Regions from separate parts of the Caulobacter sp. GW821-FHT09B11 genome, predicted to be linked through region 1. Evidence: predicted binding sites of a transcription regulator. Region 1 holds the regulator's gene; each other region holds the start of a gene.
The links. Region 1 encodes LexA, which represses DNA repair genes until DNA is damaged. Its sites were predicted from a motif close to ATGTTCNCNANNTGTTCT; they were not measured.
Positions count from the first base shown of each region.

Region 1 (7,079 bases):
CACGGTCCAGCCGTTGGCCTGGTAGATCAGGGTCTGGCGGGCGGCGTTGTTCAGGTGGTCGTCGCCGCGGATCACGTGGGTGACGCCCATGTCGTGGTCGTCGACCACCACGGCCAGGTTGTAGGTCGGGGCGCCGTCAGCGCGCAGCAGGACGAGGTCGTCCAGGTCGGCGTTGTTGAAGGTCACCGGACCCTTGACCTGATCGTCGACCAGGGTCGTGCCCTCGGTCGGGCCCTTGAAGCGGATGACGTGCGGCAGGGTGGGATCGGCAGGCGGCGGGGCGTCGCGCCACGGCGAGCGCAGGGCCGGCCCGCCGGCCCGAGCCAGTTCGCGGGCGGCGGCCAGTTCCTCGACGGTCATCCAGCAGCGATAGGCGCGGCCGGCCGCCAGCATCTCCTCGACGACGGCCCGATGGCGGTCGGCGCGGCTGTACTGGAAGACGACCTCCTCGTCGGACTTCATGCCCAGCCAGTCGAGGCCTTCGAAGATCGCGGCCACGGCCGCTTCTGTCGAACGCTCGCGATCGGTGTCCTCGACGCGAATAAGGAACTTCCCACCCGTATGGCGTGCATATAACCAGTTGAACAGCGCCGTTCGGGCGCCGCCGATGTGCAGGAAGCCGGTCGGCGACGGGGCGAAGCGGGTGACGACGCCGCTGGGGGCGGGGGAGGAACTGGACATAGGCTTCGAAGCTGACGGTCTGGAGGCCGCGGGGGCGGCGGGAGGCTCGGCGGCTGCGCGCGACGCAGGCGCCGGCCGCTGGGCGGCGCGTCTTAGCACGGCCGTTCGAGGCTGGCCTAGTCCCGCCGCTCTCGCTTCGCGCGTGATCGACGAGGCAAGGCTCAACGCGAGCCGCTGGATGCTGTGGGCGCCGGTCGCCTTCGGCCTGGGCGCTGCCGGCTATCTGGAGCTGAAGGTTGAGCCGTCCTGGTCGCTCTTGGCCCTGGTCGCGCTCGCCCTGGCGGTGCTCGCCGTCTGGAGCCGCGGCTGGCCGCGCTGGAGCAGCTTGGCCGTTCCCCTGACCTTGGCCGCCTTCGCGGCTTCGGGCGCCTTGGCCGGCAAGATCCGCTGCGACCGCGTCGCCGCGCCGGTCATGCCGGTCGAGCGGAGCGTGCGGGTCATCGACGGCTTCGTCGTCGACGTTGTCTCGCCCGGCGCGGCCGGACCGCGCCTGCTGGTCGCGCCGGTCTCGATCTCGCGGCTGTCGCCGGAAGCCACGCCGAACCGAATCCGGGTCAGCCTGGCCGAGGGGGAGACCGCGCCGCCGCCCGGCTCGGCGTTGCGCCTGAAGGCGATGCTGTCGGCCCCGCCCCCGCCCGCCGCGCCCGGCGCCTACGACTTCGCCCGCGACGCCTGGTTCAACGGTGTCGGCAGCGTCGGCTTCGTGGTCGGCCAGATCGAGGAAACCGCGCTCGATCCGCCGCCGTGGCGGCTGCGCCTGGCCATGGCGATCAACGCCGTGCGCTGGGACCTGGCCTCGCGCATCGTCGAGCGGCTGGGACCCGACAGCGGCGGCATCGCCGCGGCCATGGTCACCGGCCACGAGGCCTGGGTGACGCCGGAGCAGGCCGAGGCCATGCGCGCCTCGGGCCTGGCGCACATTCTCTCGATCTCCGGCCTGCACATGGCCATCGTCGGCGGCTTCGTGTTCGCGGCCGTCCGGCTGCTGATCGCCGCCTGGCCCTGGGTCGCCCTGCGGGTCTCGGGCAAGAAGATCGCCGCCGTCGCCGGTCTGGCGGCCGTCGGAGCCTACCTGATCATCTCCGGCGCGCCGCCGCCGGCCCTGCGCGCGGCGATCACGGCGGCCGTGGCCTTCCTGGCTATCCTGGCCGACCGACAGGCCGTCAGCCTGCACGGCCTGGCCCTGGCGGCGCTGATCATCCTGGTCGCCCAGCCCGAGTCGGCCGGGGCGCCGGGCTTCCAGATGTCGTTCGCCGCCACCGCCGCCCTGGTCGCCCTGGCCGAGGCCTGGCCGCGCCAGCCGCGCGAGATGTCGGTGCCCTGGCCGATCCGTTTCACCCAGGCCGCCATGGGCTGGCTCGCCATCAGCGTCGGCGCCAGCTTCGTGGCCGGCATGGCCACCGGCCCGTTCGCCATGCAGCACTTCAACCGCGTCGCCGTCTGGGGGCTGCCGGCCAATCTGGCGGTCTCGCCGCTGTCGTCCTTCGTGATCATGCCGTTCCTGGCGGTCGGCGCCGTGCTGGAGCCGCTGGGCCTGGGCGCGCCGTTCCTGGCCGTGGCCGGCTGGGGCATCGACGCCATGACCGCCATCGCCCGCTGGTTCGCGAGCGCGCACGGCGCCCAACAGGTCGTCGCCAGCGGCCCGCCCTTCACCCTGGCTCTGTCGTTCCTGGGCATCATGCTGCTGTGCCTGTGGAAGGGCCGGCTGCGCTGGCTGGGCGTTCCGCTGGCCCTGGCCGTCGCCCTCTGGCCGCGCCCGGCGCCGCCCGATCTGTGGATTTCCGCAGACGGCGCCACGGCCGCCGCGCGCCGGGGCGGGGAGGCCGTGCTGCTGCGCCCCGACGCCCGTCGCTTCGGCGCCGATCTCTGGGCCCGCCGCCGGGGTCTGACGCCCATCGCCGGCAAGGACTTCGCCTGCGACCGCGTCTCCTGCACGCCGCTGCCGTCGGCCCCGGTCGCAGCCAGTCTGTCCTGGACCCGCCGTGCGCCCGACTTCGCCGCCTTGCAGCGCCTTTGCGCCGGCGCGCAGGTAGTGGTGCTGCGCGGACCCCGGCCCGCCGTCCTGCCGGCCGCCTGTCACGACGCCGTCGTGCTGGCGGGCGAGGATTTCGCCGCCGGCGGATCGGCGGAGCTCTGGCGTCGTCGCGACGGCTGGTGGATCGTCTGGGCCCAGCCCCTGCGCGGCGCGCGACCCTGGGTGGCGACTGCTGACAGGAATGCGCAAGAACCGGGCGGATAGTCACGGCCGGCGGCCGTAAGGACTCGCGCCTCGTACTGAAGGAAGACCCGATGACCGACGCCACTGAGTTCGCCGCCAAGTTCGCTGGAAGGCGGGCCGCCTTCCGCGCCCTGCACGCCGACGGCTTCTTCGCCCTGCCCAATCCGTGGGACGCCGGCGGCGCGGTCCGCCTCCAGAAGCTGGGCTTCAAGGCCCTGGCCTCGACCAGCGCCGGCATGGCCTGGTCCTGGGGCCGCGCCGACGGCGAAGTCAGCGTCGACGAGGTGCTGGAGCACCTGCACGGGCTGGTCGCGGCCACCGACCTGCCGGTCAACGCCGACTTCGAGGCGGGGTTCGCCGATACGCCCGAGGGCGTCGCCGCCAATGTCGCCCGAGCGGTCGAGACCGGCGTCGCCGGCCTCTCCATCGAGGACCGCACCGGCAGGGACCTCTACGACCTGCCCGAGGCCGTCGCCCGCATCGCCGCCGCCCGCGCGGCCATCGACGCCTCGGGCCAGGACGTGATCCTGGTCGGCCGCACCGAAGGCTTCCTGATCGGCCGCGACGACCTCGCCCCGACCATCGAGCGGCTCAAGGCCTACGCCGAGGCCGGCGCCGACTGCCTCTACGCGCCGGGCGTGACGAAGTACGACGACATCGCCGCCATCGTCGCGGCCGTGGCGCCCAAGCCGGTCAACGTGCTGCTGTGGGGGCCGAACATGAAGCTCGCCGACCTGCCGGGCCTGGGCGTTCGCCGCGCCAGCACCGGCGCGGCCCTGGCCGCGGCGGCCTGGGCCGGCTTCGACGCGGCGGCCAAGGCGTTGGCGGAAGGCGCGGGGCTCTAGGTCAGCTCGCCCAGGCCACGCTGGTGTAGGTCAGGAACAGACCGCCGCCTTCGTCCCTTGGCGGCCGATAGCCGCCCAGGGCTCCAGTGACGCGGGCCATGACGGCGGTCAGTTCCCACCCCAGCGCGTTGAGGTCGTCGTCTTCATTGACATAGTCGTGGGTCAGTTCGCAGACGCCGTGTTCCTCGCCGAAGGCGCGGACGCGTTCAGCCTCGGCCGTCACGCCCTCGGGCCAATGGCTGTTGGCCCACGACCACAGCCAGTTGCCAGCCTTCAGGCTGGTGGTGCCGACGACCTGGATCTCGGCGATCACCTTGGCGACGCCGTTTTCCGAGAAGGTCAGGGTTCCCGCATCGACGTCGTAGTCGAAGCGCGGCCAGTCCCCGAGCCTGAATTCGGCCCGCAGCCGCGCGTTCTTTTCCTCAAGCTCATGGACGGCCTCATGTCGCCAGTCGGGATACCAGTCCGGGTGGTCCATGCAGCCTTCGCGGTCGTGCTTGCGGGTGGCGCAGGCTGTCAGCTTGGCCGTGGAGGCGCAAGCCGGCCAGGCCGACGCTCTACAGGTCCAGCGACCAGGTCTGGTCGATCAGGTCGTGACCGAACTGGCGGCCGGGCGCCTCGTGGGTCAGCTGGAAACCGGCTTGCTCGTAGAGCCGGCGCGCGGCGGTCAGCACGCTGACGGTCCAGAGGTCCAGCCGCGCATAGCCCAGCGCCCGGGCGCGCGCGACGCAGGTCTCGACCAGCCGCCGGCCCACGCCGAGCCCACGCGCCTGGGCCTCTACATAGAGCAGGCGCAGCTTTGCGACGCCGGGCGCATCGCCGCGCACCAGGAAGATCGAGCCGACCATCCGGCCGCCCGCCTCGGCGATCCAGGCGTCGTCCCTAGCGGGATCGAAGTTGCGGTGGAAGTCGGCCAGGATGCCGGCCACCAGGGCCTCGTAGTCGCCGTTCCAGCCGTATTCGCTCGCATAGAGCACCGCCTGGCGCGAGGCGACCAGGCCAAGATCGCCGGGCCGCAAGGCCCGCAGCACGACCTCGGGCGCGCCGCCCTCGAACACCTCGTTGATTGCCCCGGCCGCATCCAGCAGCCGCGCCCGCTGCAGCGGATGCAGGCCCTCGATAAGGGCGCCGATGCTGGCGCGGGTGTTGGCCTCCAGGGCGGCGAAGGTCGCGCGGCCCTCGTCGGTCAGGGTCAGCAGCTGGTGGCGGCCGTGCGCCGGGTTCTCGCGCGCCGTGACCAGGCCCCGTTCGGAAAAGCGCTTGATCGTGCGGCTGACCTGGGCCGGATCCAGCCGCAGGGCGCGGGCAATGTCGGCGGCCATCGGGGCGGTCCGGTTCGCCAGTTCGTAGAGAATGCGCGCCTCGCTCAGCGTGAACGGGCTGCCGTCATAGCTGGCGTCGAGCAGGCCCAGGCGGCTGGTGTAGACGCGGTTGAAGGCGCGCAGGGTGGCGACGTCGGTGTCGTGGCGATCGGTCATGCGGCCCCCAATGTTGATTGCGTCAATATTAGGTGATTATTGATCGAGTCAACACTGGCCGCGCGACGCCCTGGATCGCATGCGCTCGTCAGCGACCACGGCGCGCGTCCCCGCAACGGAAAAGGGCGCGACCTTGCGATCGCGCCCTCGAACCGTCGTGTCGGCCTGAACCGTCAGTGATAGCGGCGGATCAGACCCACCAGCTTGCCCTGCACCTCGACCTGGTCGGGGCCGAAGATGCGGGTCTCGTACTTGGGGTTGGCCGCTTCCAGAGCGATCGAGCCGCCCTTCTTGCGCAGGCGCTTCAGCGTGGCTTCCTCGCCAACCAGGGCCACGACGATCTCGCCGCTGTTGGCCGTGTCGCCCTTGCGGATGATCACATAGTCGCCGTCGAGGATGCCGGCCTCGATCATCGAGTCGCCCTGCACCTCAAGCACGTAGTGCTCGCCGCCGCCCAGCATGCTCTCGGGCACCGGCAGGCGGTCGCGCTCGTGCTGGATGGCGTCGATCGGCGTGCCGGCGGCGATGCGGCCCAGGATCGGCAGTTCGCGGCTGTCATTGGCGATCGGCAAGGCGGGGGCGGGGGCCGAAGGAGCGGGACCGCCGCCTTCCAGCACCTGGGGCCGGAACGCGCCTCGGCCCTTGGGCGGGGCGGCCGTCGTGGCCTGCTGCGGCAGCTTCACCACCTCCAGCGCCCGGGCCCGGTGGGCCAGGCGGCGGATGAAGCCGCGCTCTTCCAGGGCGGTGATCAGCCGGTGGATGCCCGACTTCGACGCCAGATCCAGGGCCTCCTTCATCTCGTCGAAGGAGGGGGAGACGCCGGTCTCCTTGATCCGTTCGTGGATGAACATCAGCAGCTCGTGCTGCTTGCGGGTGAGCATGACGGCCTCGCAAGTCGTCGCGGAACAAACCGCAAACCTTGCGAATGTTCTCTAGGTGTTCTTGGTTAAGGTCAAGTGAATTACGGCGACCGGCGTTCTGCCAGATCGCTGGCGACGATTCTGTCAGGACCTCGGCCTTAAATGACTGATTTACGTCGGATAAGTCCGTCGTTCTCAGTCGGACGGACGCGGCCGTGAAACCATACCGGGCCGTGATTTTCCGTAGACGGTGCGATCGCGTCGCGTCCCGAGCCGCGAAAATATCGCCGCCGAGACCGTGATTCCTGGCCGGTAGCCGCCGATTCACAGCCGCTGGAACGACCGATTCCATCGCGGACCGGCGCCGCTTTCCCACGAGAACACCACCATCTCGGCGCGGCCGACGAGGTTCTCGAACGGCACGAAGCCCATGCCGATCTGCGCCGGCAGATTGGCGTCCACCGCCGGGTTCCAGGCGCAGCGGGCCTGGCCGGCCGGGATCGGGCCTGGGTCGAAGCGGCTGTCGAGCGAGTTGTCGCGGTTGTCGCCCATCATGAAGTAGCAGCCCTCGGGCACGCGATAGACGGCGGTGTTGCCGGCCGCCGTGCGCGGGCCGTAGCTATTGGCCAGATGGGTCTTGCCGCCCGGCAGGGTCTCGACGAAACGCTCGGCCGGCAGCACGCCGAACGGGGTGTCCTCCATCCGCGTGCCCAGCGCCTGCTGCGTGACCGGCGCGCCGTTGATGCGCAGCACCCCGTCCACCACCTGCAGCTCGTCGCCGGGCAGGCCGACCAGGCGCTTGATGACGTCGGTGCGGCCGTCGCCCGGCTTCTTGAACACCACCACGTCGCCGCGGGCGGGCTCGCGCCCCATCAGCCGGCCATGGCCGATCGCCGGGCTGAACGGCGCCGAATGGCGGCTCCAGCCATAGGCGAACTTGTTCACGAGAATGCGGTCGCCGACCAGCAGGGTCGGCTCCATCGAGCCCGAGGGGATC
Region 1 is NZ_JBWKPK010000004.1:54,369-61,447, reverse strand. Features, by position in the region: gene gltX (glutamate--tRNA ligase) at 1-681, opposite strand, end outside; gene AC07N1_RS03920 (ComEC/Rec2 family competence protein) at 860-2,920, shown strand; gene AC07N1_RS03915 (isocitrate lyase/PEP mutase family protein) at 2,971-3,744, shown strand; gene AC07N1_RS03910 (DUF6882 domain-containing protein) at 3,746-4,222, opposite strand; gene AC07N1_RS03905 (bifunctional helix-turn-helix transcriptional regulator/GNAT family N-acetyltransferase) at 4,302-5,222, opposite strand; gene lexA (transcriptional repressor LexA) at 5,396-6,103, opposite strand; gene lepB (signal peptidase I) at 6,407-7,079, opposite strand, start outside.

Region 2 (7,079 bases), on a different contig from region 1:
GCCGAAGATGCCTTCGCCGTGGTCGTAGAAGATTTCCGAGCACGGGCCGCAGGGGCCGGTGTCGCCCATGGACCAGAAGTTGTCGCTGGTCGGGATGCGGATGATCTTGTCGTCGGACAGGCCGGCGATCTTCTTCCACAGATCGGCCGCCTCGTCGTCGGTGTGGTAGACCGTGACCAGCAGCTTGTCCTTGGGCAGGGCGAACTCGCCGGTCAGCAGGGTCCAGGCGTGGGTGATCGCCTGTTCCTTGAAGTAGTCGCCGAACGAGAAGTTGCCCAGCATCTCGAAGAAGGTGTGGTGGCGGGCGGTGTAGCCGACATTGTCGAGATCGTTGTGCTTGCCGCCGGCGCGGACGCACTTCTGCGAGCTGGCCGCGCGCGGGTGCGCGGGCGTCTCGGCGCCGGTGAAGACGTTCTTGAACGGCACCATGCCCGCATTGACGAACAGCAGGGTCGGATCGTTCTGCGGCACCAGCGGCGCCGACGGCGTGACGGCGTGGTCGGCCTTGCCGAAGTAGTCGAGGAAGGTGCTGCGGATCTCGTTGAGGCTAGGCATCGTCGTCTCGGGAATCTCGAAAGGTCCGGTGGCTGCCGGAAGTCGGCGCTGCATAGCGCGGTTTCAAGTTTTGGGGAAATCGAATGGAAGAACCTAGCCCTATGGGGGAGGCGATCGCGTAGCGATCGGCGGGGGGCGTGTGTTGGCGGACGGCCGGTTCGGCGGAAGCTGAAAACGCCCCCCTCCGGCCCTTCGGGCCACCTCCCCCAGAGGGGGAGGATCTACGTCGCGCAGATGCTCCCCCTCTGGGGGAGCTGTCGCGGAGCGACTGAGGGGGCCGGCGGGCGTGCCCACCACCGAGAAGGAAGCTCTTGGCGCGGCGATCGCCTCGCCCCTACTGTCGCTGCACGGGAGGAACGCCATGACCGACGCCGGGATTGCGAGACGAGCAGGCGCCGTGCGGGTCGATGGACGGCGTAGGCGCGGCGGCTGGATCTTCTGGGCCGCGATCGCCGTCGCCATCGCCGCGCCGCTGATCGCCTTCGTCGCCTGGAAGCAGCGCGAGGCCGCCGGCGCCGCCGAGGCCTATTGGAGCCTGGCCGGGACGCCTTGCCCGGTCTTGACCCAGGCCGCCTTCGAGGCCCGGCAGCGCAAGCCGATGACCTTCGCTTTCGACGGCGTCGGCCTGGCGCGGGGCGCCGGCCACATGGAATGCACCCACCGGACCTACGCCCAGGCAGGCGGCAGGCGCGAGGCGCCGGTCTGCGACTTCACCGGCCCGATCGCCCTGGCCGTGAGCATCGGCAGCGAGCGGGCGTTCTACGCGCCGCCGGCTTCGGCGCGGGTGGCGGTGATCGACGGACGGCCGGTCTGCGTGCAGCGGCCGCTGACGAGGGTCGGGAATTGAGGGGCGGGGCCTGTTCATCTCCCTGTCGCGGGGAGGAAACCGGCCGGCAGATCGGAAGTTGAAACCGGCCCCCCTCCGGCGCTTAGCGCCACCTCCCCCAGAGGGGGAGGATCTTTTGGCGGCGCCTTGCGGCAGTCGCCCCTTCCTGTGATCGACGGCCGGCCGGTGTGCGTGCAGCGGCCGTGGACGAAGATCGGGGACTGAAGGGGCTGGGGCTTTTCGCCTCCCCTATCGCGGGGAGGAAACCGGCCGGGATTTTGGAAGCTGAGAACGCCCCCCCTCCGGCCCTCCGGGCCACCTCCCCCAGAGGGGGAGGATCTTTTGGTCGGCGCAGCGCCAGGAAGGTGCTTCCCCTCTGGGGGAGTGTCGCGGAGCGGCTGAGGGGGATGAGGCCCGCGTCCTGCGGCGGTCGCCCCCTCCGTCACGGCGCGTTCCGCGCCGCGCCACCTCCCCCGTTGCACGGGGGAGGATAAACGAAATCGGACGCCTGGCATGGGGTCCAGGCGTCCGGGGTCGCGGCCGTCGTGGCGGTGTAGGTCCGCCGCGGGCGTATGGCGGGGTCGCCCTCGGCGGGCGGCGGCCGCGAAACTCGGAGCAGGCGCGCCCCGAGCTGTCTCTTATTCTTCCTCGCCGTCCTCGGGACCGCCGACCAGCAGCTCTTCCTCGATCTTCTGCGAGGCCTTGCGCACGGCCATCTCGATCTCGTTGGCCAGGTCCTTGTTGTTCTTGAGGAACTCGCGGACGTTGTCGCGGCCCTGGCCGATGCGCTGGCTGTTGTAGGAGAACCAGGAGCCGGCCTTGTCGATGATGCCGCCCTTGACGCCCAGGTCGATGATTTCGCCGAGCTTCGAGATGCCCTCGCCGTACATGATGTCGAACTCGACCTCGCGGAACGGCGGGGCCACCTTGTTCTTCACCACCTTGACGCGGACGTTGTTGCCGATGATCTCGTCGCGGTTCTTGACCGAGCCGGTGCGGCGGATGTCCAGGCGCACCGAGGCGTAGAACTTCAGCGCGTTGCCGCCCGTGGTCGTTTCCGGGCTGCCGTACATCACCCCGATCTTGTGACGGATCTGGTTGATGAAGATGACGATGGTGTTGGCCTTGTTGATCGAGCCGGTCAGCTTGCGCAGCGCCTGGCTCATCAGGCGGGCCTGGAGGCCGGGCAGGCTGTCGCCCATCTCGCCTTCGATTTCGGCCTTCGGGGTCAAGGCGGCCACGGAGTCGACGACGACGATGTCGACCGCGCCCGAGCGCACCAGGGTGTCGGTGATCTCCAGCGCCTGCTCGCCGTTGTCCGGCTGGGAGACCAGCAGGTTGTCGAGATTGACGCCCAGCTTGAAGGCGTAGCCCGGATCCAGCGCGTGCTCGGCGTCGACGAAGGCCGCGGTGCCGCCGGCCTTCTGGACCTCGGCGACGACGTGCAGGGCCAGGGTGGTCTTGCCGGAGCTTTCGGGACCGTAGATCTCAATCACCCGCCCCTTGGGCAGGCCGCCGATGCCGAGCGCGATGTCCAGGCCGAGCGAGCCGGTGGAGACCGACTCCATCTCGACCTTGCCCTTTTCGCCCAGCTTCATCACCGAGCCCTTGCCGAAGGCCCGATCGATCTGCGCCAGGGCCGCTTCTAGCGCCCGCGCCTTGTCGCCTTCTTCCTTGCCCACGAGTTTCAAAGCCGCCTGACTGGTCATTGGATGATCCGCCTTATTCCATGATTCCGACCGTCCGGCCGGAAGTTCGAGCGCCTCGGCGCCCACCGCCTGTGGAATGATTAATGCGTACACATTTTGTTCTATGTTCGCAAGATGTTCTTTTTCGTTCCGGCGCGCCCGCCGGACCCGCCTGCGACGGGCGGTCGCAGCCCCATCGGCGACCCGCCCCCGTGCACGGGTCTTTAAGCTAAGGCGCGCAAGCTGCCCCTCCTCTGGGGAGAGCTCTGTCCGTGTCGATCGATCCGCGCCGCCTTCTGGGCCTGGCCTTCGCCAGCGCCGACCTTCTGCTGGAACTCGAAGGCGATCGCGTCAGCCTCGCCCTGGGCGCCGCGCAAAAGATCATGGGCAAGCCTGAAACCTCCTTGATCGGCCGCGTCTGGCGCGACCTGTTCACCGCCGCGGACCGCCCGCTGATGGACGCCGCGCTCTATGCTCTCGACGAGGGCCAGCGCCGGGGTCCGGTCACCGTCCGCGTCGCCGGGGAGCCGGAGCGCTTCGTTGGAGTCACTCTGCGGGCCCTCCCCGACAATTTCGGTCGCACCTCTATCGCGGTCACCGCCGCCCGCGCGCCCGCGGGGGGCCTGGACACCGCCGGCCTGCGCCCGCGCGAGAACTTCGAGGAGATCGCCAAGGGCCTGTTTGAAGCCGCGCGGGTCACCGGGCTCGAGCTGGAACTGGCCATGGTCGAGTTCGCCGGCCTGTCGGCCCTGCGCGAGGGCCTGAACGCGCCTGACGCCCTGGCGCTGGACATGAAGATCGCCGGCGCCGTGCGGGCCGAGTCCCACGCCGGCGCCATGGCCACCCAGGTCTCACCCGAGCGCTACGCCCTGCTGCGCGCCAAGGACGACCGACCCGAGGCCCTGGCCGCCCGCCTGACCAAGATCGCCGCCCTCGACGCCAGCGCCCATGTGGTGCCGCTGGACGGCGGGACCTCGTCGCGCGGCCTGCGGGCCCTGCGCTACGCCCTCGACGACTTCCTCCGCGAGGGCCTGAAGGACACTCCGCCCCTGACCCTGTCCGAAGCGATGAACAGGTCTGTAAAGCGCACCCTGGCCCGCGCCGGGGCCCTGGGCGCGGCGGTCAGCCAGCGCCGCTTCACCCTGGCCTACCAGCCCGTGGTCGACCTCTCGAACGGTCAGGCCCACCACCACGAGGCGCTGGTGCGCTTCGAGGACGGCGCCAGCCCCTTCGCCCTGATCCGCATGGCCGAGGAGTTCGACATCATCGAGGAGCTGGACCACGCCATCGCCGAGCAGGCGGTGCGCCGGATCGCCTCGGACCGCAACGGCGCGGTGAAGCTGGCCGTCAACGTCTCGGGCCGCACCATCGTCAGCGAGACCTTCGTCGATCACATCAACCGCCTGCTGACCCAGACGCCGGCCGCCAGGGGCAAGCTGATCTTCGAGGTCACCGAGACCAGCGCCATCGACGACCTGCCGCGCGCCAACCGCCACATCCAGGCCCTGCGCGGCCTGGGCTCGCTGGTCTGCCTGGACGACTTCGGGGCCGGCGCGGCCTCGTTCGCCTACCTGCAGGAACTGACCCTCGACATCGTCAAGATCGACGGCCGCTACGTGCGCGAGCTGGCCGGCAACAGCCGCGACGGGGCCATGGTGCGCCGCCTGGTCGAGCTGTGCCGCGACCTCAACGTCCGCACCGTCGCCGAGATGGTCGAGACCGCCGAGGTCGAGGACGTGGTCCGCAAGGCCGGCGTCGACTTCGCCCAGGGCTGGCTCTACGGCAAGCCGGCCGACCAGCCGCAGCCCTCGCAGAAGCCCGTGTCCGTGACCCCGATGGCCCGCCGCGTCGGCGTGTCGGAAGGCTGGGGCTGAGCCCCAAAAGCGCACGCGCGTTCGGCCGCCACGCTCCACCTTTTGCAAGCTTTGCCGTAATTGCGTGGAACCGTTGGCCTCGCCATGCGTCTTAAGCCACTAGCCGTGCACGCGCGTCGGCTGTCCGACGCTGCCGGTGATCGAGGGGGGCCTCAAAGTTCGCATGGACGCTGCCGATCCGGCGGAGCGTGAGGCCCATCGCCTCGCGGCGCTCCGCCGTTACGACATTCTGGACACCCCGCGCGAGGCGGCGTTCGATGAGATCGTCGCCCTGGCCGCCGAGATCTGCGGCGCGCCCATCGCCGTGGTCAACCTGATCGACGAGCACCGGCAGTTCTTCAAGGCCGAGGTGGGTCTTGGCGTGCGCGAGACGCCGCTGGAGACCTCGTTCTGCGCCAAGGCGATCCTGGAAGACGACTTCCTGCTGGTGCCCGACGCCACGCGCGACCACCGCTTCGACGGCAATCCGCTGGTCACCGGCGAGCCGCACCTGCGGTTCTACGCCGGCGCCCTGCTGAAGACCGCCGAGGGCCTGCCGATCGGCACGCTGTGCGTGCTCGACACCGCGCCCAAGGACCTGTCGCCCTTGCAGCAGCGCACCCTGCAGGTGCTGGCCCGGCAGGTGATGAACCAGCTCGACCTGCGGCTTTCGCTGCAGCACCGGGCCCAGAGCGAGCAGCTCTACCGCACCCTCTTCGACTCGATGGACGAGGGCTTCTGCATCATCGAGTTTTTCGACGGCCCGCACGGGCCGCTCAGCGACTACGTCCACGTCGACGCCAACGCCGCCTACGCCCGCCACGCCGGCATTCCCGACGTGGTCGGCCAGAAGCTGCGCGAGATGGTCGGCGACGAGGCCGACGCCTGGGCGGCGCGCTACGGACAGGTGCTGCGCACGGGCCAGCCGATCCGCTTCGAGCAGGAGCTGGTGGCCACCAGCCGCTACCTTTCGCTGTCGGCCTTCCGCATCGAGCCGGCCGAGCGCAGGCAGGTGGCGGTGCTGTTCCAGGACATCACCGAGCGTCGCCGGGCCGAGCTGGCCCTGCGCCAGTTGAACGAGACCCTGGAGCAGCGCGTGGCCGCGGCCCTGGCCGAGCGCCGGGTGCTGGCCGACGCGATGGAGGGGGCCAACGCCTTCATCCAGGTGGCCGACAAGGACTTCCGCTGGCTGGCCATCAACAGCGCCGCCGCCGGCGAGTTCGAACGGGTATTCGGCGTGACGCCGTGTGTCGGCGACAGCATGCTCGACCTGCTGGCCGACCAGCCGGAGAACCGCGAGCAGGTGCGCGCGGTCTGGTCCCGCGCCCTGGCCGGAGAGGAGTTCGTCCAGGTCGAGGCCTATGGCGATCCCGACCGTTACCGTCGCTATTACGAGATGCGGTTCGGCGCCCTGCGCGACGAGGCCGGCCTCCAGGCCGGCGCCTATCAGTTCGTCTACGACGTCACCGAGCGCCTGGCCGAGCAGGACCGCCTACGCGAGGCCGAGGAGGCCCTGCGCCAAGCCCAGAAGATGGAGGCCGTCGGCCAGCTGACCGGGGGCCTGGCCCACGACTTCAACAATCTGCTGTCGGGCATCTCGGGCTCGTTCGAGATGATCGGCACGCGGCTGTCGCAGGGCCGCATGGTCGATGTCGACCGCTACGTGGCCGCCGGCCAGGGCGCGGCGCGGCGGGCCGCCGCCCTGACCCACCGCCTGCTGGCCTTCTCGCGCCGCCAGACCCTGTCGCCCAAGCCGATCGTCATCAACCGGCTGATGGCCGAGTTCGTCGAACTGGTGCGCCGCACCGTGGGACCGGCGATCAAGGTCGAGACCGTCGCCGCCGGCGGCCTCTGGCCCACCCTGGTCGACGCCAACCAGCTGGAGAACGCCCTCCTCAACCTCTGCATCAACGCCCGCGACGCCATGCCCGACGGCGGCCGCATCACAATCGAGACCGGCAACAAGTGGCTCGACCGCCGCTCGGCCGACGAGCGCGGCATGGAGCCGGGCCAGTATGTCTGCATCTGCGTCAGCGACACCGGCGTGGGCATGGACAAGGCCATCCAGGAGCGGGTGTTCGACCCGTTCTTCACCACCAAGCCGATCGGCGAGGGCACCGGCCTTGGCCTCTCCATGGTCTACGGCTTCGCCCGCCA
Region 2 is NZ_JBWKPK010000011.1:142,111-149,189, forward strand. Features, by position in the region: gene alaS (alanine--tRNA ligase) at 1-555, opposite strand, end outside; gene AC07N1_RS10775 (hypothetical protein) at 842-1,402, shown strand; gene recA (recombinase RecA) at 2,020-3,090, opposite strand; gene AC07N1_RS10785 (EAL domain-containing protein) at 3,342-4,943, shown strand; partial or broken gene AC07N1_RS10790 (GAF domain-containing protein) at 5,107-5,961, shown strand; gene AC07N1_RS10795 (PAS domain-containing sensor histidine kinase) at 6,061-7,079, shown strand, end outside.
Region 2: recA (recombinase RecA) is a predicted target of LexA. The motif match lies at 3,194-3,211, and genes of this name have one in related genera.

Region 3 (7,079 bases), on a different contig from region 1:
AGATCAGCATGAAGGGCAGGCCCGAGGCGAAGCCCAGGCCCAGCATCACCAGGCTGCGACGCTCGAGAAAGAAGGCCAGGGTCTGGAGCAGGCTTTTCTTGGCCGGCGCCGCCGTCTCGGCAGTGGTGTCCTGGCTCATGCGATCTTCCCCGAAGACGGGGAAAGCGCGGGTCCCGTCAGCGGGCGACCTTGGCGCGCGTCGCGACGTTCGTCCAGCGGCGCGGGCGGTCGGGGCCGGTCCAGCGCGACAGCGCCTCGCGCAGGGCGGCGGGGGTCAGGGGCTTGACCAGGAAGTCGTCCATGCCGGCCAGCAGGCACTGGCGGCGGTCTTCGTCGAAAGCGTCGGCGGTCAGGGCCAGGATCGGGGTGTCGACGCCCTTCTCGCGGACGGCGCGGGTGGCCTCCAGCCCGTTCAGGCCCGGCATGCGCAGGTCCATGAAGACGAGATCGTAGGTTCCGCGCGACAGGGCGGCCACGGCTTCGTCGCCGCTGGCGATGCGGTCGACGGTGCAGCCCTCGCGCTCCAGTAGGGTGCGGGCCAAGAGGGCGTTGATCGGATTGTCCTCGGCCAGCAGCACGCGGGCGCCGGGGGCGGCGGCCGGGGCGATGCGGTCGTCCTGGGCCTCGGCCGGGGTGACGATGGCCTCAAGGGCGGCGTCGATCGGCTTGGCCGACAGCACTTGCGTGACCAGGGAGGCGCGGCGCAGGGGCTTGATCAGATAGCCGCTGAAGCCGGCCTTCGACAGGCTGGGGATCAGCTCGCGCTGGTCGGGGGTCAGCAGCGCCACGGCGGCGCGGCCGGCCGGCGCGGCCAGCGGACGGTCCGGCGCGGCCAGGGCGGCGTCGACCAGCAGCACGGTGGCGGCGGGCAGGGTGTCGACCTTGTCCAGGCCGGCCAGATTCCTGACCCAGGCGCCCGACGCGATGGCCTGGGCGCCGACGGCCTCGCGGACCACCGGGTTGGGCGAGACCACGGCGACGAACCGGCCTTCCAGCGGCGGGGCGGGGGGCGCGACGGGCTGGCGCTCGAACGGGGCCTCGAACCAGAAGTCGGCGCCGCCTCCAGAAGCCTCGCCGACGCCGGCCGCGCCGTCCATGGCGGCGGCCAGGCGGGCGACGATGGCCAGGCCCAGTCCCGCGCCGCCCAGCTGGGCCTGGTGCGAGGGATCGGTCTGGACGAAGGCCTCGAAGATGCTTTCGCGCTGCTCGGGCGCGACGCCCGGCCCGGTGTCGGCCACCGAGAAGCGCACCCGGCCTTCGCCGACGTCGCGGGCGGTGATCAGCACGCCGCCCTTTTCGGTGAACTTCACGGCGTTGCCGGCGAAGTTCAGCAGCACCTGGCGCAGGCGGCCCTCGTCGGCCAGCAGCGGCGGCAGGCCGCGCTCGACCGCCCAGGCGATCTCGACGCCCTTCTCGTGGGCGCGCGGGCTCATCAGCTCGGCCACCTGGCGCAGCAGGTCCTCGATGTGCACAGGGGCCAGATGCAGCTCCAGGGCCGTGGCCCCCAGGCGCGCGAAGTCGAGCACGTCGTTGACCAGGCTCAGCAGGTGGTCGCCGCTCTCGCGCAGGGCGGCGACATAGGAGCGCTGTTCGGCGGTGAGTATGGTGTTTTCCAGCAGACGCGCCATGCCCAGCACCCCGTTCAGGGGCGTGCGGAACTCGTGGCTCAACGTGGCCAGCTGTTCGGCGGTGACGGCGTCGCGGGTCTTGGTCATGGCGCGCGACTGTAGGGGACGCGGGTTAAGGTCAGGTTGGCGACCCTTCTCCCCTTGCAGGAGAAGGTGGTAGGCGAAGGCCGACGGATCAGGGGTCTCTCAGATATCGGACGCCTCCACCCGACCTGACCGCCGCCGCGGCTTGGAGGTTTGTGAGACACCTCACCCGACCTCCCTCCGGGAGACCACCCTCTCCGCTGGGGGAGAAGGATCAGGCACCGTGGGTTTCAGAAAAAGCCTGGGTCCCCGCTTTCGCGGGGATTTTACGGAAGGAGAGGTAGGCGCGCCCTCCCGCACCCGCCCTCGCCAATCCCAACACCGCCTTCCTGGGCCTTGTGCCCAGGATCCATCGTTCAGCCGCTCAGACCTTTGCCAGGACGGTCGAGGTTTGAGCGGTCACCGGCATGGGCCCTCGCCACGAGGGCGAGGGAGGCGGGTTTGTTGCGGGCGGGGGAAAGGCCGGCCCGCATCTCGGAAGCTGAAAACGGCCCCCTCCGGCCCTTCGGGCCACCTTCCCGATCTTGACGCGGTGCCCAGTCTGGCCCCCTCCACCACTTCGTAGTCCCCGGTGCGCGGGGAGAGGGATCAGAGGGTTTCCATCTCCCCCGCCGTCGCCGTCCGCCGATGCGCCAACGCTTCGGCCACGTGCACCCGCTTGACCGACGCCGCGCCTTCCAGGTCGGCGATGGTGCGGGCCAGGCGCAGGGTGCGGGTCCAGCCGCGGGCGGAGAGGCGGCCGGCTTCGGCGGCGCGGGTCAGCAGGGTGCGGCCGGGCTCGTCGAGGGCGCAGATGCGCTCCAGCAGTTCGCCCTCGGCGCGGCCGTTCAAGACCTCGGGCGTTCCGGGCATGACGTCCTCGGCGCGCTGCGTCTGCAGCCGGCGAGCGGCCGCCACGCGGGCGGCGACCTCGGCCGAGCCTTCGCTGGAGGCCGGCAGGGCGAGGTCGGCGGCGGTGACGGCGGGCATGTCGACGGCCAGGTCGATGCGGTCCATCAGCGGACCCGACACCCGGCCCTGGTAGTCGCGCTGGCAGCGCGGAGCCTTGCCGCAGGCGCCGCGCCCGGCCCCGCCATGGCCGCAGCGACAGGGGTTCATGGCGGCCACCAGTTGCACCCTCGCCGGATAGCGGATGTGGGCGTTGGCGCGGGCGACCATCACCTCGCCGGTCTCCAGCGGCGCGCGCAGGCTGTCCAAGGCCTGGACGCCGAATTCGGGCAGTTCATCGAGGAACAGGACGCCGTTGTGAGCCAGCGACACCTCGCCCGGCTTGGCCTTCAGCCCGCCGCCGGTGAGGGCGGCCATGCTGGCGCTGTGGTGGGGGCTGCGGAAGGGGCGGGCGCGGGTGAGCGTGCCCCTGGCGATCAGCCCGGCCACCGAGTGGACCATCGAGGTCTCCAGCAACTCGCCCGAGGTCAGAGGCGGCAACAGGCCGGGCAGGCGCTGGGCCAGCATCGACTTGCCCGAGCCCGGCGGGCCGACGAACAGCAGGTTGTGGCCGCCGGCCGCGGCGATCTCCAGCGCCCGCTTGCCCTGTTCCTGGCCCTTCACGTCGCGAAGGTCTTTCGCCCGCTCGCCCTCGACCACCGGGCCGGGGGCGGGGGCGCTGAGGATCTGGCTGCCCCGGAAGTGGTTGATCAGCGCCACCAGCGAGCGCGGCGCCAGGATCCGCGTGCCGCCGGCCCAGGCGGCTTCCGGTCCGCAGGCCTCGGGGCAGATGAGGCCCAGGTCCATGGCCCCGGCCGCCATGGCCGCGGGCAGGGCGCCGGCGCAGGCGACGATGCGGCCGTCCAAAGACAGCTCGCCCATCGCCGCCCAGCCGTCGAGCGCGTCGGCCGGGATCACGCCCATGACGCCGAGCAGCGCCAGGGCGATCGGCAGGTCGAAGTGGGTGCCCTCCTTGGGCAGGTCGGCGGGGGCCAGGTTGGCGACGATGCGCTTGCCCGGCATCGACAGGCCGAGGCCGGCGAAAGCCCCGCGCACCCGCTCGCGGCTCTCGGCCACGGCCTTGTCGGCCAGACCCACCACGGCGAAGGCGACAACCCCGCCGGTCAGTTGCACCTCGACGTCGACGCGGCGCGCCTCGACGCCCTCGAACGCCACCGTGACGACCTTGGCCGCCATCCCGATCCCCCGGTTTTTGTCCTAGTTATCCACAAGTCCAGCATGCGGACCGGTTCGGAGCAAGAACAAAAATCGAACGTTTTGGGAAAGTGTGACGATTCAGTATACTAGCGCCACTTGTTCACGCAGAAGTTGATCGAATGGCTTCGATCCGATCCCAGAGGATCGCGGCGGCGTCGATTCCGCTGAACCGCTTCAACTGCTGCGCGCCGGTGGGCGAGGTGACGTTGATCTCGGTCAGGTACTCGCCGATCACGTCGATGCCGACGAACAGCAGGCCGCGCTTCTTCAGTTCCGGGCCGATGATGGCGCACAGCTCCTTGTCGCGGGCGGTCAGCTCGACGGCCTCGGCGCGGCCGCCGACGCGCAGGTTCGAGCGCACCTGGCCGGCGGCCGGCACGCGGTTGATCGCGCCCACCGGCTCGCCGTCGACCAGCAGCACGCGCTTGTCGCCCTTGCTGACGGCGGGAACGAACTTCTGGGCGATGACCTGCTCGCGGCCGATCATGGCGTGCAGTTCGAGCAGGGCGTCGAGATTGGGATCGTCCGCCAGCAGACGAGCCACGCCCGAGCCGCCGCCGCCGTAGAGGGGTTTCAGGACGATGTCGCCGTGACGGGCGCGGAAGTCGTAGATCGCCTCGTGGTCCGAGGTGATCAGGGTCGGCGGCTGCACGCCGGGGAAGTCGGTGACGAACAGCTTCTCGGGCGCGTTGCGCACTTCCGCGGGATTGTTCACCACCAGCGTGTGTGGGTGAACCTTTTCGAGAAAATGCGTGGCGGTGATGTAGGCCATGTCGAACGGCGGATCCTGGCGCATCAGCACCACGTCGACGTCGTCCTTCATGTCGAGCAGCACGGTCTCGCCCAGCTTGGCGTGCGCGCCCTTCTCGGCGAACACCTCCAGCGGCTGGGCGCGCGCGAACACCCGGCCGTCTTCGAGGGAGAGCTTGTCGGGCGTGTAGAACCACAGCTTATGGCCGCGGATCTTGGCCTCCATCATCATCAGGAAGGTGGTGTCGGTGTCGATGTTGATCCCCAGGACGGGATCCATCTGGACGGCGACGCGCAACGACATGGGGACTCCTGGGGCGTTTTGACTTGCGCGCACAGGTACACGGTTCCGGGGCGCTGGTGTCTAGTTAAGTCGAAGCGGCGCGATTGCGAGGGGGAAGGGCGGCGCTTCTCTCGCTTTCCCGTTTCCTCCTCCTGCCTTCCTCGACCTTGCGCCGAGGACCCATCGTCCAGCCGCTCAGATCGTGCAGGATTGTCGGAGATCTGAGCTGTCGCCGGCATGGGCCCTCGCCACGAGGGCGAGGGAGGCGAATTAGGGGGGCGATCAGTTCAAGCGCACCCGCTCCCGCGCGGCGCGGTCCCCAATTGCGGCCCCGACCCGTTGTGAAACCCGGCGGCGTCAGCTCTATGGTCTGCGCATGCGCTATCTCTTTAGATTTGGATTTGAGAGCCCGGACGAGTTTGTCGCCAATCGTGACGGCGGCTGGGATCATGAATCCAGCGAGGCTGTCTGGATCGATGCCCCCTCCGCTGACGCGGCGCTGGCCTGGGGGCAGGCGCTGGCTGAGGGCTTTGTCGAGAAGCTGTTCGAGCTGGCCAATGCCGAGGGCTACTCGTGGCAGGCCCAAGGGTTCGCCAGTTGGATCGAGAGCGAAGCGTCGGTGCTGGAGCGGGCGCGAACGTCGCCCGAGGTTTTCTCAACCGCCCACGGTCAGATGCCCGATCTAGCGGCGCTTGCCGCGTTGCGCTTGTCGTGAGCGAAGCAACGTCCGCTCACCACCCTTGGCCGCCGCGAACGACGACCGCTATTGTTGCGGCATGACACATGGAACCGGCGCCGGACACGTCAGCACGCATCCGGAAAATGAAAAGGTCGTTGTCGAGTACGACGAGGTGTTCGACGAGTACTCGGTCGAGACGCCGGGCGGGGCTTCGCGCCAACTGATCTACTTCTGCCCCTGGTGCGGTGAACGTCTACCGCTGTCCAAGCGGGATCAGTGGTTTGATGAGCTTGAGGCGCAGGGTCTCGATCCGCTGAAAGATCCAGTTCCAGAACCGTACAAAACTGCAGCTTGGCGACTGAGGCAGTAGTACCGCTTCTCACCCAATCCGCTCTTCGCGACGTCCGTTTTTCGACGCTCCGGGGCAGACTTTGGGAGGCGCTAATTCAACCGTAGCCGCACCCGCTCCCGCGCCGCCCTCTTTCAGTTCAGCCGCAGCCGCACGCGTTCGCGTGCGGCTCGGGCCGCGATCGTCGCCCCGCCGTCCAGGGTCTGCGCGCGCGACAGGGCTTGCAGCGCCCCGGCCAGGGCGCCCTGGCCTTCGCGGGCGGCGGCGACGTCGAGCCAGGGGTGGTGGTCGGTGGGGTCGAGCAGGGCGCGGCGCAGGGCCGAGCGCTCGGCGCGGGCCCAGTCGCGGGCCTGCTGGGCGCGGGCGAAGATGTTGTTCTGCAGGCGGATCAGCACGGCGCGGTCGGAGATCGGGGCCATCAGCTGGTCCAGGCGCGCGGCGACGTCGGGCATCAGGCCGGTGCGCAGGGCCCGGCGCGACAGCTCCGACGGCAGCACCACCCGGCCCTCGCTGAACGGATCCAGCGCCAGCGGACCCTCGTCGGTCTCGATGCGCAGCAGGAAGTGGCCGGGGAAATCGACGCCGAACACCTCCAGCCCGGCCTGGCGGGCGGCGTGGATGTAGAAGACGCCGAGCGCCACGGGCAGGCCCTTGCGGCGCCCGGCGATGGCGATGACGTCGGCGTTGTCGGGGTGGTCGTAGGTCAGGAGGTCGCCGGTCAGGCGCAGGTCGCCGGACATGGTCTCGGCGATCGCCTCCTCGGGCGACTCGCTTTGCAGCCGGGCCTTCAGGCGCTCGACCGACGAGCGGGCGAGATCGAGGGCCGGCTGCTCGTCGCGGTCGGGATCATCGTGCACGGCGCAGGCCAGGGCCGCCTCGAACAGCGGAAAGCCGTCGTCGTCGTGCTCGCCGGCGCGGGTGAGGATTTCCTCCGCTTCCTCGCGGATCATGCCCAGGCCCTCCCGTCGTCCGGCCAGGCGTCGGGCACGTGGCGAGGCGGGCGGCCGGGCGACAGGGCCATCAGGTCCAGGCGCACGGCCATGCCCTTCAGCCCGGCGCGCGAGGCCGCGGCCAGCGCGCCCGCCCGGCGCAGGCGCATCCGTTGTTCGAAGCTCACCGCTTCCAGCGCCGCCTCCAGGCTCGTCCGGCTCTTGACCTCGA
Region 3 is NZ_JBWKPK010000016.1:92,235-99,313, forward strand. Features, by position in the region: gene AC07N1_RS13745 (AmpG family muropeptide MFS transporter) at 1-139, opposite strand, end outside; gene AC07N1_RS13750 (response regulator) at 177-1,715, opposite strand; gene AC07N1_RS13755 (YifB family Mg chelatase-like AAA ATPase) at 2,301-3,836, opposite strand; gene gshB (glutathione synthase) at 3,958-4,911, opposite strand; gene AC07N1_RS13765 (hypothetical protein) at 5,267-5,605, shown strand; gene AC07N1_RS13770 (DUF6980 family protein) at 5,631-5,939, shown strand; gene AC07N1_RS13775 (SirB1 family protein) at 6,053-6,868, opposite strand; gene AC07N1_RS13780 (YraN family protein) at 6,865-7,079, opposite strand, start outside.
Region 3: AC07N1_RS13755 (YifB family Mg chelatase-like AAA ATPase) is a predicted target of LexA. The motif match lies at 3,899-3,916, and genes of this name have one in related genera.

Region 4 (7,079 bases), on a different contig from region 1:
CCCGCCCGACATCCTGCTGACCACGCCCGAACAGCTCGCCCTGTTCTGCGCCTGGGAAGGCGCGCGCGAATACTTCGCCGACCTGTCGTGCGTCATCATCGACGAAGCCCACGCCATGTGGCCGTCCAAGCGCGGCGACCTGCTCGCGCTGGATATCGCTCGCCTCCAGCAGTTCGCGCCCCGCATGCGCCGGGTGGGCCTGTCGGCGACGGTGGACGATCCCGACCTGGTGCGCCGGTGGCTGGGTAGAAACCAAGATCCTCCCCCTTTGGGGGAGTTGGCGGCGAAGCCGACGGAGGGGGTCAGCGCCGGCCTGCGGCCGTCCCCCTCCGGCCCTCCGGGCCACCTCCCCCAAGGGGGGGGGATCGATGACGCGAAAGAACCTCCCCCCATGGGGGAGGCGGCGCATCGCGCCGGCGGGGGGGCGGTTTCAGCTTCCGAAACGCCGGACGACCTCCCCCCTCCGATCGCTTCGCGATCGCCTCCCCCACGGGGGGAGGTTTCCTCCTCCGTCGACCTCGTCCTCGGCTCCGGCGGTGCCCAGCCGGTCGTCGAGGTCCTCGTCTCCGACGGCCGCGTGCCGTGGGCCGGCCACACCGCCCAGCACGCCATGGCCGAGGTCTATGCGATCATCGCCGCCAGCCGCACGGCCCTGGTTTTCGTCAACACCCGCTTCCAGGCCGAGTTCGCCTTCCAGGAACTGTGGAAGCTCAACGACGAAGGCCTGCCGATCGCCCTGCACCACGGCAGCCTGTCGGCCGAGCAGCGGCGCAAGGTCGAGGCCGCCATGGCCCGGGGCGAGCTGCGGGCCGTCGTCTGCACCTCGACCCTCGACATGGGCATCGACTGGGGCGACGTCGACCTCGTCATCCAGCTGGCCGCGCCCAAGGGGGCCTCGCGGATGGTCCAGAGGATCGGCCGCGCCAACCATCGCCTGGACGAGCCCAGCCGCGCCCTGTTCGTGCCCGCCAGCCGCTTCGAGATGCTGGAATGCCGCGCCGCCGCCGACGCCATCCTGGAAAACCACCTCGACGGCGAGCCCGCCCGCGTCGGCGCCCTCGACGTCCTGGCCCAGCACGTCATGGGCTGCGCCTGCTCCGAGCCCTTCAGGCTGCTCGACCTCTATGACGAGGTCCGCACCGCCGGCCCCTATGCCGACCTGTCGTGGGAAGACTTCGAGACCGTCGTCGATTTCGTCTCGACCGGCGGCTATGCGCTCAAGACCTACGACCGCTTCCGCCGGATCGTGGAAGACGCCGACGGCTTCTGGAAGGCCCGCAACGCCCAGGTCGTCCAGCGCCACCGCATGAACGTCGGCGCGATCGTCTCGCCGGCGGTCGTCAACGTGCGCATCGGCGGCGGTCGCAGGCCCATGGGCGGCCGCAAGATCGGCGAGGCCGAGGAAGGCTATTTCGAGCAGCTGACCCCGGGCGACACCTTCATCTTCGCCGGCCAGGTCTGGCGGTTCAACAGCCTCGTGGGCGCCGACGCCTTCGTCACCCCCGCGCCCGACAAGGATCCGAAGATGCCCAGTTGGGGCGGCTCGAAGTTCCCGCTCTCGACCTATCTGGCCGGCCGCGTGCGCAAGATGATGCACGACGAGGCCGAGTGGCTGGCCCTGCCCCCGGACGTGCAGGAGTGGATGGCCTACCAGAAGGCCCGCTCGCTGATCCCCGACGAGGACGAGATGCTGCTGGAGACCTTCCCGCGCGGGAAGCGCTTCCACATGGTCATGTACCCCTTCGAGGGGCGGCTGGCGCATACGACGCTCGCCATGCTGCTGACCCGCCGGCTGGACCGCCTGGGCGTCGGGCCGCTGGGCTTCGTCTGCAACGACTACGCCCTCAACATCTGGTCGCTGCGGCCGATGGACGAGCTGGACCTCTCCGACCTCTTCGACCAGGACATGCTGGGCGACGACCTTGAGGACTGGCTGAACGAGAGCTTCCTGATGAAGCGCGCCTTCAAGGCCTGCGCCCTGGTCGGCGGCCTGATCGAGCGGCGCTATCCCGGCGAGGAGAAGTCGGGCCGCCAGGTCACCTTCTCGACCGACCTGATCTACGACGTGCTGCGCAAGCACCAGCCCGACCACCTGCTGCTGCGCTGCGCCCGCTCGGATGCGGCGACCGGTCAGCTGGACGTGGCGCGGCTGGGCGATCTACTGGCCCGCATCAGGGGCCGCATCCGCCATGCGGCGCTGGACAAGGTTTCGCCCTTCGCCGTGCCGATCATGCTGGAGATCGGCCGCGAGCGCGCGCCCGGCGACGCGGCCAGCGACATGATCCTGGCCGAGGCGGAGGAAGACCTGATCGCGGAGGCCCTTTCCTGATGACGAAGTTCCAGCTCAGCGACTGCGGCGGCCTGGCCGTCCTCGTAGCCGAGCGGCTCGTGCTGCTGCGCGGCTCCGGCGCCCTGTGGCTGGAGGCCGAGCGCGCCCTGGTGGTCGCCGACCTGCACTTCGAGAAGGGCTCGTCCTACGCCGCGCGCTTCGGACAGATGCTGCCGCCCTACGACACCCGCGAGACCCTGACCCGCCTCGAAGCCGAAGTCGCGGCCCTGACGCCGGCGACCTTGATCTTCCTCGGCGACAGCTTCCACGACGGCGCGGCCGAAGATCGCCTGGCCGCCGACGACGCCGAGCGCCTGCGCGCCCTCTCCATCGGCCGAGACCTGATCTGGGCGGTGGGCAACCACGACGCCGACGGTCCCCGCGCCCTGCCCGGCCAGGTGATCGACGAGCTTTCCATCGGCGGCCTGATCCTGCGCCACGAGCCCGAGCCCGGCGTCCAGCCCGGCGAGGTCGCCGGCCACCTGCATCCCGCCGCCCGCGTCTCCAGCGGTCGCGGCAGCGTGCGCAAGCGCTGCTTCGTCACCGACGGCCAGCGCCTGATCCTGCCGGCCTTCGGGGCCTATACCGGGGGCCTCAACATCCTCGACCAGGCCTTCTCCAACCTGTTCGCCGCTCCCCCACTGGCGGGGGCGCTAGGCGGCAAGCGCGTGCACGCGGTGGGGCCGCGCTCGCTGCGGCCGGACTAGGTCAGGGTCCAAGCCTCCCTACGCTCGTCATCCCGGAAAGCCCGCAGGGCTTATCCGGGACCCAGGGCCGCCGCAATTCGCCTGCGACCGCTGAAGGATGAAGCCGCCGCCCAGCCCAGTCTCCTGGGTCCCGGCTCTGCGCTTCGCTCCGGCCGGGATGACGACCTGAAGAGGCGGCGCCCTACCCCTTCGCCAGCCGCCGACGGTTGGCGCGCACCTTGGTCCGGTAGTCCCGGATCACCGCCCGCGTCGCCGCGTCCGGGGCCTGGGGCAAACCACCGGTCCAGAACTTCAGCCCGACGTCGGCCGCCGCCGCCATCTTCTCGGTGGTCATGCGGATCGCCTCGGTCTGGGCCTTCGCCCCGCCGCCGGCCAGGACCATGGTCCGCAGGCCGATGACGGCCGAGGCCTCCATCCCCAGCGCCCACGCATCAAACATCGTCGAAGGCCAGTCGTCTTTGCGGCGCGCCATGAAAGGCTCCTTTTGCTGAAAGGGGATCGCGTGGGACCGACGGTTGTTCCGCGACAGGCGACATGACGCGCGACATCACGCCGCTGGACGGAACATATGGAGAACGATACGGTAAGCGATGGCCGTTCTCGATATCCGCCGCAAGCTCTCCATCCTCGCCGACGCCGCCAAGTACGACGCCTCCTGCGCCTCATCGGGCGGGGAGAAGCGCGAATCCGTCGGCGGCAAGGGCGTGGGCTCCACCGAAGGCATGGGCATCTGCCACGCCTACGCTCCGGACGGGCGCTGCATCAGCCTCTTGAAGATCCTGCTGACCAACTTCTGCATCTACGACTGCGCCTACTGCATCAACCGGGTGTCGTCGAACACGCCCCGGGCGCGGTTCAGCGTGAAGGAAGTCGTCGACCTCACCCTCAACTTCTACAAGCGCAACTATATCGAGGGGCTGTTCCTGTCGTCGGGCGTCATTCGCAACGGCGACTACACGATGGAGGAGATGGTCCGTATCGCCAGGGCGCTGCGGCTGGACCACGACTTCCGCGGCTACATCCACCTCAAGCTCATCCCCGAGGCCTCGCCCGAACTGGCCGCGCAGGCTGGGCTCTATGCGGACCGGGTGTCGATCAACATCGAGCTGCCCCAGGACGAAAGCCTGAAGTCCCTCGCCCCCGAGAAGGACGTCGGCGACATCAAGCGGGCCATGGGCCGCATGCGCCTGGCCATCGACGAGTGCGCCGAGCCCGCCCGCACGGCGCCGCGCAAGACCTTCGCCCGCAGCCAGTCCACACAGCTGATCGTCGGCGCCGATGCGGCCAAGGACGGCGACATCCTGGCCCGCAGCGCCTCGCTCTACGGCGCCTATCGCCTCAGCCGCGTCTACTACTCGGCCTTCAGCCCGATCCCGGATTCCAGCCACCGCCTGCCGTCCAGCCGCCCGCCCCTGCTGCGCGAGCATCGCCTGTACCAGGCCGACTGGCTGATGCGGTTCTACGGCTTCGAGCAGCCGGAGATCATCGGCGCCGGCGAGGACCTCGACCTCTCCGTCGATCCCAAGACCGGCTGGGCGCTGCGTCATCGGGAGAAGTTCCCCGTCGACGTCAACGCCGCCGACCGCGAGACCCTGCTGCGCGTGCCGGGCCTGGGCGCCAAGGCCGTCGATCGCATCCTTGCGGCCCGGCGGCAGGCGCGGCTTACGATCGACGACCTCAAGCGGGTCGGCGCCGTGGTCAAGCGGGCCAAGGCCTTCGTCGTCGCCGAGGGCTGGACGCCCGGCATGGCGACCGACGGCGAGCACCTTAAGGCCCGCCTGGTCGAGCCGGCTCAGCTGAGCCTCTTCTGATGCGCGTAGTGCGGCTGGCCTCCGAGATCGACTTCGACGGCTGGCGAGCGGCCGCGCGGGCGTTGCGGGCCGAGGGCGTCGCGCCCGAGGCGGTGATCTGGACGGTGGAGCGCGACCTCTTCGAAGCCGCCCCCGCAACGCCGACCGCCAGACCGACCACCGGCGCCTTCAGCGTCCCGCCCGCCTTCGTCGAGCTGGCCCGATCCGTCGTCCTGCACCGCTCCGGCGAGCGCTTCGCCCTGCTCTATCGCCTGCTGTGGCGGCTGGAACGCGAGCCGCGCCTGATCGACAACCCGGCCGACCCCGACGTCGCCAAGGCCCGCGACATGGAAAAGGCGGTGTCGCGGGCGATCCACAAGATGCACGCCTTCGTGCGCTTCCGGCTGGTGCAGACCGACCCCGAAACCTACGCCGCCTGGTTCGAGCCGGCCCACCGCGTCACCGAGGCCGCCGCCCCGTTCTTCGCCCGCCGCTTCACCACCATGACCTGGACCATCCTCACGCCCGACGCCTGCGTGGCCTGGGACGGGCAGACCTTGCGGGTCTCCGACGGCGCCGATCCCGCCGACGCGCCGGCGGAGGATGCGCAGGAAGAACTCTGGCGCACCTATTACGCCTCGATCTTCAACCCGGCGCGGCTGAACGAGAAGATGATGCGCCAGGAGATGCCCAAGCGGTATTGGCGCAACCTCCCCGAGGCGCGGCTCATTCCGCAGCTGATCGAAACCGCCCAGGAACGCGCCGCCGCCATGGTCGCCGCCACGCCCTCCCCCGCTCCCGACCGCGTGCTGAAGGCGGCCATGCGCCAGGCCCGCGACGGCTCGTACAACGGCGACGTCCCGACCAGCCTCGACGCCGTGGCCGCCGGCGTGCTGCTGTGCCGCCGCTGCGACCTCTGGCGCGACGCGACGCAAGGCGTGCCCGGGCAAGGCGCCGCCAACGCCCGCCTGATGTTCGTCGGCGAGCAGCCCGGCGACCAGGAGGATCTGGCCGGCCTGCCCTTCGTCGGCCCCGCCGGCCAGGTGTTCGACGAGGCCCTGGCGCAGGCCGGCGTGCCCCGCGACCGCACCTACGTCACCAACGCCGTGAAGCACTTCAAGCACGAGCCGCGCGGCAAGCGGCGCATCCACAAGACCCCCGATCGCGGCGAGGCGCAGGCCTGCCGCTGGTGGCTGGACGCCGAGCGGCGGCTGGTGCGGCCTCGGGTCATCGTCGCCCTGGGCGCGACGGCGGCGCACGCGGTGATGGGCAAGGCCACGCCCATCGGCGCCAATCGCGGCAAGGCGCTGCAATTGCCAGACCAGAGCCATGGCCAGGGCCAGGCCGTTCTGACCTACCACCCGTCGTTCCTGCTGCGCCTGCCGGACGCGCAAGCCCGCGAACGCGCCCGGGTCGAATTCGTCGAAGATCTGCGCCTTGCGGGCGAGCTTGCCGGACTGCTCGACTGAAGGAGGCGCGAGCGCCCGCCTGACGGACAGGTCACGCAAAAAATCTGCTGAATCTTTCGGCGTCGCCCTGCTGCGCGCAAGTCCTTGCCCCACCTCGCAATGTTACCCGCGGAAACACGGCGCATAAGCCCTCTCCGCCGTCGGGGCGTCCGCTCGCCTCTTGCCACGACGGCGTCGCCGGGGTTGGTTCCCGGCCGGGGAACGAGGGCGATGACACCAGAAGACGAACAGCGCCGAGCCTGGTTCCGCAGGGAGATCCTGCCCCTGGAACCGCGGCTTCTGGCCTATGCCCGCAAGTTCTGCCGCGACGGCGAGGCCGATCCGGAAGATCTGGTCCACGACGCCTTCGCCCGCGTGATCGCCTGCAAGACCTGGCGCGAGATCAGCAACCCGGCGGCCTTCGCCTCGCGCACCGTGCGCAACATCGCCTTCGACGGCCTGCGCCGCCGCAAGGTCCTGACCATCACCGCCGTCGCCGATTTCGAGCAGGTCGGCGGCATGGACGAGACCCCCGGCCCCGAGGCCACGCTGGTCGCCCGCGACGAGCTGCGCCAGCTGCGCGAGGCGATCGCGGAGCTGCCGACACAATGCCGGCGTGTGTTCACCCTCAGGAAAGTCTATAGCCTGTCGCCGGGCGAGATAGCGGTTCGCATGGGCCTGTCCGTCTCGACTGTCGAGAAGCACCTGATCAAGGGGCTTCGCTACTGTTCCGAAAAGCTGGGCCGCCCGGGCGCCACCCAGCCAGTGCGTATCGACGAAGGGCGTTCATGGGTCGGGAAGCGGG
Region 4 is NZ_JBWKPK010000037.1:37,217-44,295, forward strand. Features, by position in the region: gene AC07N1_RS22150 (DEAD/DEAH box helicase) at 1-2,329, shown strand, start outside; gene pdeM (ligase-associated DNA damage response endonuclease PdeM) at 2,329-3,036, shown strand; gene AC07N1_RS22160 (hypothetical protein) at 3,218-3,508, opposite strand; gene AC07N1_RS22165 (putative DNA modification/repair radical SAM protein) at 3,627-4,847, shown strand; gene AC07N1_RS22170 (UdgX family uracil-DNA binding protein) at 4,847-6,295, shown strand; gene AC07N1_RS22175 (RNA polymerase sigma factor) at 6,506-7,079, shown strand, end outside.
Region 4: AC07N1_RS22165 (putative DNA modification/repair radical SAM protein) is a predicted target of LexA. The motif match lies at 3,598-3,615, and genes of this name have one in related genera.